Spirosoma rhododendri: one gene and its partner. Each later gene encodes a partner of the first gene's protein in a complex. Links are inferred from orthologs where the notes say so. Each region holds a gene or a part of one and is shown on either strand. Other genes may lie near its edges.

Evidence for each region.
Region 2: the proteins of uvrA (region 1) and mfd are in contact, whole or in part, in a crystal structure (PDB 4DFC), measured with the Escherichia coli proteins. The link is inferred for Spirosoma rhododendri from one-to-one orthologs.

What each region holds. Positions count from the first base shown.
Region 1 is NZ_CP051677.1:972,598-976,083, forward strand. The notes cover bases 72-3,486. They hold uvrA (excinuclease ABC subunit UvrA), read right to left. Parts: upstream 3,131-3,486; coding sequence 272-3,130; downstream 72-271. Other genes in these bases: HH216_RS03760 (DUF3761 domain-containing protein), read left to right, coding at 3,251-3,486. In the rest of the region: HH216_RS03750 (hypothetical protein), read right to left, coding at 1-48. UniProt on the Escherichia coli protein: The UvrABC repair system catalyzes the recognition and processing of DNA lesions. UvrA is an ATPase and a DNA-binding protein. A damage recognition complex composed of 2 UvrA and 2 UvrB subunits scans DNA for abnormalities.
Region 2 is NZ_CP051677.1:1,419,143-1,423,080, forward strand. The notes cover bases 37-3,903. They hold mfd (transcription-repair coupling factor), read right to left. Parts: upstream 3,591-3,903; coding sequence 237-3,590; downstream 37-236. Other genes in these bases: HH216_RS05605 (SUMF1/EgtB/PvdO family nonheme iron enzyme), read right to left, coding at 37-195; HH216_RS05615 (barstar family protein), read right to left, coding at 3,696-3,903. Outside these bases: more of HH216_RS05605, read right to left, coding at 1-36; more of HH216_RS05615, read right to left, coding at 3,904-3,938. UniProt on the Escherichia coli protein: Couples transcription and DNA repair by recognizing RNA polymerase (RNAP) stalled at DNA lesions. Mediates ATP-dependent release of RNAP and its truncated transcript from the DNA, and recruitment of nucleotide excision repair machinery to the damaged site.

The sequences.
Region 1 (3,486 bases):
GAGAACGACCAGCACCAGCAGGACAACGTAAAAAAATGGGCTACGCATGAACCGTATCAATCAGGTTAGTTAATCGAAACGAAGATAGTTTTTTACAGCCCGTCGACAGCTATACAGCTACTAAAAAGGCCCAACTATCGTTAGTTGAGCCTTTTTTCGAATCATTTGTCATTCCGACGACAGGAGGAACCTTCGTCACTGTCTGGTACTTTTCACAGGTAACGAAGATTCCTCCTGTCGTCGGAATGACAAAACTATGCCGTGTAACTTGTCAACCAGCCATCTCCAGTTTCAGGAACTTGCCAGTATAGCTGCCTTTCGCTTCAGCGACTTTTTCGGGCGTGCCTTCGGCGATGATCTGACCACCTTTGTTGCCGCCTTCCGGCCCCAGGTCGATAACGTGATCGGATACTTTGATGACATCCAGATTGTGTTCGATAATCAGCACGGTGTTGCCCTTGTCGGCGAGCTTGTTCAGCACGTCGAGCAGGTGAGCAATGTCCTGAAAGTGCAGGCCGGTGGTTGGTTCGTCGAGGATGTACAGCGTTTTACCAGTGTCTTTCTTCGACAGTTCCTCGGCCAGTTTTACCCGCTGGGCTTCGCCACCCGACAGCGTTGTCGCGTGTTGCCCCAACGTGATATACCCCAGCCCCACGTCATTCAGCGTCGTTACTTTTCGCAGAATTTTGGGTTGACTCGCGAAGAATTCCAGCCCCTGCTCAACGGTCATGTCGAGTACATCGGCAATGGACTTGCCCTTGAAGCGCACTTCCAGCGTTTCGCGGTTAAAGCGTTTACCTTTGCAGGTTTCGCACAGCACGTGAACATCGGGCAGAAACTCCATCTCGACCTTTTTCATACCCGCGCCTTCGCAATCTTCGCAGCGGCCACCCTTCACGTTGAACGAGAACCGACCGGGTTTATATCCGCGAATTTTGGCTTCGGGCAATTCGGCGAACAACGTGCGAATCTCGGAGAACATACCCGTGTAGGTGGCCGGATTTGAGCGGGGCGTCCGACCAATCGGCGACTGATCGACCTCGATTACTTTGTCCAGGTGCTCTAGTCCGTCGACGGTTTTGAACGCAAGCGGCTCCCGCTTCGACTTATAAAAATGCCGGTTCAGAATTGGGAACAGCGTCTCGTGAATCAACGACGATTTACCACTACCCGAAACGCCCGTGATGCTGATCATCCGGCCAAGCGGCAGTTTCAGTGTCACGTTTTTCAGGTTGTGACCCGTCGCGTTTTTGATGAGCAAAAACTTACCGTTACCCTTGCGTCGTTCGGCCGGTACGGCAATCGCCCGGCGACCGCTCAGGTAGTCGGCGGTGGTGCTGCCGTTCTGAATAAACTCATCGGGTGTACCGATACCGACAACCTGCCCGCCATGCCGACCCGCGCCGGGGCCAATGTCGAGGATAAAGTCGGACTCAAGCATCATGTCTTTGTCGTGCTCCACGACCAACACCGTGTTGCCCAGATCGCGCAGGTTTTTTAGCGAATCGATCAGTTTCACGTTGTCGCGCTGATGCAGACCGATGCTCGGTTCGTCCATGATGTACAACACCCCGACGAGTTGCGTACCGATCTGCGTGGCCAGCCGTATCCGCTGCGCTTCCCCACCCGACAACGTCCGTAACGAGCGGTCGAGCGTCAGATAATCCAGCCCGATGTCGACCAGAAAGCCGATGCGCTTACGGATTTCTTTCAGGATTTCCTTACCGATCACGTTCTGCCGGTCGGTCAGGCGAGTTTCCACGCCATCGAACCAGGCGGTCAGTTCCGAAATGTCCATGCGGGCCAGTTCCGATATGTTCTTCTTGTCGATCTTGAAGAACAGCGACTCTTTTTTCAGCCGGGCACCGTGGCACTCCGGGCAGGTCTTGACGACCATGAAGTCTTTAATCCACTCCTGAATTTTGTCGGTGGAGTTCTCCTGCTGCCGCTTCAGAAAGTTGACAATCCCCTCGAACTTGAAACTGAAGTGGTCTGCTTCGTACTGCTTCTTCGATGGGTCGACCACGTCCGCTTCCGTACCGTACATCAGCGCATACAGCAAATCATCGGGATACTTGCTGACGGGCGTACTCAGACTCAGTTTGTATTTTTTCAGAATTGCTTCGATCTCCTTGAAAATCCACAGCTCGCGGTATTCACCCAGCGGTGCAATAGCACCCCGGCTTACACTCAGCGACTTATCAGGAATAACCGAATCTTCTGTGATTTCTTCGATCACACCCAGCCCGTTACAGACCGGACAGGCTCCATAGGGCGAGTTGAACGAGAACGAGTTTGGTGACGGTTCGTCGTAGCTGATGCCCGACTCGGGGTCCATCAGATTCTGCGAGAAATACACCAATTGACCATCCCCGTCGAGCATCTGCATCGCGCCTTTGCCCTGCTTCAGCGCCGTCTGCACCGACTGACTCAACCGGTAGCGGTCGTCAGCTTTGGGCACGATGCGGTCGATAACAATTTCGATATCGTGGATTTTGTACCGGTCGAACTGCATCTTCGGCACGATGTCCTGCACCACCCCGTCGACGCGCACTTTGGTGTAGCCCATCTTGGCGATCTGCACGAACAGTTCGCGGTAATGCCCCTTACGTCCTTTGATGACCGGTGCCAGCAGCGTCAGCTTCTGCCCGTTGTACTGCTCCAGAATCGTATCGATGATCTGATCCTGCGACTGCCGCTCCATCTTCCGGCCGGTTATATACGAGAACGCTTCCCCGGCGCGGGCGTAGAGCAATCGCAGAAAGTCGTAAATCTCGGTCGTGGTGCCGACCGTGGAGCGGGGGTTTTTCGAGGTCGTCTTCTGCTCGATCGAAATCACCGGACTCAGGCCGTTGATCTTGTCGACGTCAGGCCGTTCCATATCACCGATAAACGAGCGGGCATAAGCCGAGAAGCTCTCCATGTACCGGCGTTGGCCTTCGGCATAAATAGTATCGAACGCCAGCGATGATTTGCCGCTACCGCTGATGCCCGTCACGACCACCAGCTTGTTGCGGGGAATCGTGACGTCAATGTTCTTTAAGTTGTGTTCGCGAGCCCCCAGCACTTCGATTTGCTCGTAGCCGGTCAGGTCAATATCGTTCAGTTGAGTCGTTTCTTCGGTCGTCACGCTTGGGGTTGGCTTATTCTAAAAAACAACGTAAACGGACACCGCGTAGTTTCCTCAGACCCAACCGGATTTAGGGGGCGATAGTAGTTAATTCAGAACCGCGACTCACTTTAATAAGCTATGCGTCATCTGCTCTATCTCACCACTTTTCTACTCGGCTTCACTGATCCATCATCGGCCAACATAGCCGTTACCAACCCGGTCCACATAGTTGCTCACCGGCCTTCTCCCCGGCACATTCGGCATCGCAGTACGCGCACAAGTGCTTACCACTATTACCGAAACAGCGCAGGTAGTCGGGTCCAGTCGCCAACCTTCTATTCAGTTCCCCCGGCGGGCGCAACGGCCGAATGTCG
Region 2 (3,938 bases), 450 kb from region 1 along the record:
AACAAGGTTGGGCCCTGCTTTCTGACCTGCAAACTTCTTTACCTGAAAACCGTCTTTTTCATTGTAGGCAATGCCAGTCGCCGTACTCTTCTTACCCGGCTGTACGCTCGTCGGGTGCTTCGGCTTACAGGCTGACAGAGCCGCCGTTGCCAGCAGCACATAAGCGGCTTGTTGCAGGTGATACTTTTGAATCATTGCTGTATTTTGTGTAAGATACGCTGGTGCTAAAGTAAGGATTAACTCGTCATTTCGGCCAGAACGGCGTTTAACTGCTCGACCGACTCAATGCCTGAATGCGTAAAAATCGGCCTTCCTTTCGACTCTTTTAATGAGCACTTCGCGGGATTTCGCTTGATGTACTCAATTACTTTGCCAAACTGGTCGGACGTGAAGAACGCGTCATTCCCGTTAGAAACGAAGTAGCCTTTCAGAATAGTATTCTTAAGCGTCAGTTTTTCAAGGTATAAGCGCTCGGCTTTCCACCGCACGTTTACCATGTCGATCAGGTTAATGACCTCTTCCGGAATTGGGCCGAAACGGTCCAGAATTTCCTGCCGGAACGCTTCCAGTTCGGTCGTATTTTCGATGCTGTCGAGACGGGTGTACAGAGCCAATCGCTCCGAAATGTTCTGTACGTAGCGTTCGGGAATGACGACCTGCAAATCGGTTTCGATAACTGTATCGGGCAGCCGCAGATTCAACTCGCCGGGTTTTGTCTCGAACAGATCTTTGAACTCGTTTTCGCGCAGTTCCTGCACGGCTTCGTCGAGCACTTTGTGGTACATCTCGAAACCCAGGTCATTAACGAATCCGCTTTGTTCGGCCCCCAACAGGTTACCCGCCCCCCGGATGTCGAGGTCGCGCATGGCAATTTTAAACCCTTCGCCAAGGTCGGAAAAGTCTTCCAGCGTTTGCAGGCGCTTGCGGGCGTCGGCCGTCAGTACCGACGGTGGGGGGGTCAACAGGTAGCAGAACGCTTTCCGGTTCGATCGTCCCACCCTACCCCGCATCTGGTGCAAATCCGACAGACCGAAGTAGTGCGCATTGTTAATCAGAATCGTGTTGGCGTTCGGGATATCCAGTCCTGATTCGATGATGTTCGTCGAGATCAGCACGTCGTAGTCGCCTTCAATAAAACGGGTCATCATCCGTTCCAGCTTCTCCCCTTCCATTTGCCCGTGGGCCACGCCAATCCGCGCTTCAGGTACTAGCCGCATAATCATATTACCAATCGACTCAATATCATTGATCCGATTATGCACGAAGAATGCCTGACCACCCCGACGAACCTCCGTGCTAATCGCGTCGCGAATGACAGTCTCGTTAAACGCATGAACCTCCGTCGTGACGGGTTGCCGGTTGGGTGGCGGAGTAGCGATAACCGACAGGTCGCGGGCACCCATCAGCGAGAAATGTAGCGTCCGGGGAATGGGCGTAGCCGTCAGCGTCAGCACGTCGACTTCGACACGCAGTTCCTTAAGCCGGTCTTTCGTCTTCACCCCGAACTTCTGCTCCTCATCGATAATCAGCAGGCCGAGGTCTTTAAATTTGATGTCTTTGTTAACAATCCGGTGCGTACCAATCAGAATATTAATCTCGCCGGATGCGACACCTTTCAGAATCTCTTTGATCTGCGCGGCTGTACGGAAACGGTTGATGTACGCGATTTTGACCGGGAAATCGGCCATGCGCTCCGAGAACGTCTTAAAATGCTGCATCGCCAGAATCGTCGTCGGGACAAGCACAGCGACCTGCTTGTTGTCGCTGACGGCTTTGAACGCGGCCCGGATCGCAATTTCTGTCTTGCCAAAACCAACGTCACCACACACGAGCCGGTCCATGGGGTTTGGCCGCTCCATGTCGTCTTTAACGTCCTTGGTGGCCTTCGCCTGATCGGGTGTGTCTTCGTAGAGGAACGACGATTCAAGCTCGGTTTGCAGGAATGTATCGCGGCTGTAGGCGTAGCCTGGCGCATTCCGGCGTTTGGCGTAGAGGGCAATCAGTTCGCGGGCAATGTCTTTGACCTGCTTACGAATGCGTGATTTCTTCTGTTCCCATTCCTGCGAACCCAGCTTACTCATCGGCGGGGGGCTCCCCTCCCGGCCGGTGTACTTCGCAATCTTATGCAGGCTGTGGATGCTGACCAGCAGAATGTCGTTGTCGCGGTAAATTAGCCGAATCGCTTCCTGCTGATTCCCCGCGTTGTCGACCTTTTCCAGCCCCGCAAACCGGCCAATGCCGTGATCGATGTGGGTTACGTAGTCGCCCGGTTGCAGCGTTTTAAGCTCCCGCAACGTCAGGGCTTTCGACTTGGTAAACTTATCCTGAACTTTGAATCGGTAGTACCGGTCGAAAAGCTGATGGTCAGTGAAGCAGACAATCTTCAGCGAATCGTCGATATACCCCTCGCGCAGACCGATGTTGAGCGGCTGAAACGTCAGGTGGGGGTCGAGTTCTTCGAAAATGCTACGAAGCCTGTCTAGCTGCTTGAACGACTCGGCCGCGATGACGTTGGTGTAGCCCTTCGCCTGATTGTCACCCAGGGTATCGACCAGCCGTTTGAAATCCTTGTTAAACGACGGCTGCGGCTTCGATTGATACTGCTGCCGGGTGTCGGTTTTGAAGTAGAATTTCCGCCCAAACTCGACCGTGCGAAACTCCTTGACCTGATTCAGGAACGTGCGTCGGGTTTCGAACAGATCGCCGGGGTCGGATATAACCTGAATCCCCCCGCTACTGGCCAAAATCGTCTCGAAGCTTTGCTCGGCCTTTTCGTAGCATTTCTCAATGATCTCCAGCGTAAACTCAACGTCCTTCGCCCAGATCGTGGTCGAATCAGGCAGGAAGCTGAAAAACGGGTCCCGCGTTTCCTCAATCAGCTTTGTCTGGATGTTCGGAATAACGTTGATGAAGTCAACCGGGTCGGTAGATAGCTGCGTTTCCGGGTTGAATTTGCGGATGCTTTCCACCTCATCGCCAAACAAGTCGATACGGAACGGGTATTCGCTGGCGAACGAAAAAACGTCGATAATACCCCCGCGTACCGAGAACTGACCCGCTTCATAGACGAAATCCGTCTTCTCGAACTCGTAGGTCAGCAGCAGATCGGCGACGAAGTTCGTATCGATCTTCTCCCCTACCCGGATGGTCAGCGTGTTAGCCTGCAACGACCGTTTGTTGATTACCTTCTCCGATAGGGCTTCGGGATATGTAACCATCAGCAGCCCATCTTTCGGGGCCGGGTTTAGCTTGTTAAGCACTTCCGCCCGCATCAGTACGTTGGCGTTCTCGACCTCCTCGTACAGATACGGCTTTTTGTACGACATGGGGAACAGCAACACCTCGCGTTCGAGCAGGTGCTGCAAGTCGTTGAAGAAGTAAGCCGCTTCATCGCGGTCGGTCATCACGAACAGGTGATTGCCCCCGACCGACTTAACAATAGCCGACGCAAACACCGCATCCAGACTACCCGCTAAGCCTTTAATTTGCAACCGCTGCGGATCCCCGGTAGGCTTGCGCCCAAACGGCTCCGACAGGATTTGTATAAAACTATCGTTGGCGTACAGGCCAACTAATTCGGCTGGTTTCAAGCGCAATCAGATTGTAAGTACAAACTGGAAAAGCCGCTGGACGCATAGTCCGGCGGCATAATTTTCTAACAGCGTATAAACAGAATTTGTTGCAGCCAGACAGGGCTATAAACTGGCCATCAGCTGAAAATCGATCTGCTCCTTTTCCAACGTTGTCTGGATGCGCGGGCTGTTCTCGAAAACGACGACAATCTCCTTTTTGTCCAGCATTTCGTCGTCGTCGAGCCACTTCCAGTCTTCGGCTGTCGCGTCCAGAATATTGAACACGCTGGCTACTTTGGCCGGGTCGCGCTCTTTGCTAATCAGATCGGTGGTGTTGGTGAAGTACAGTACGATACGCTCGTCTTC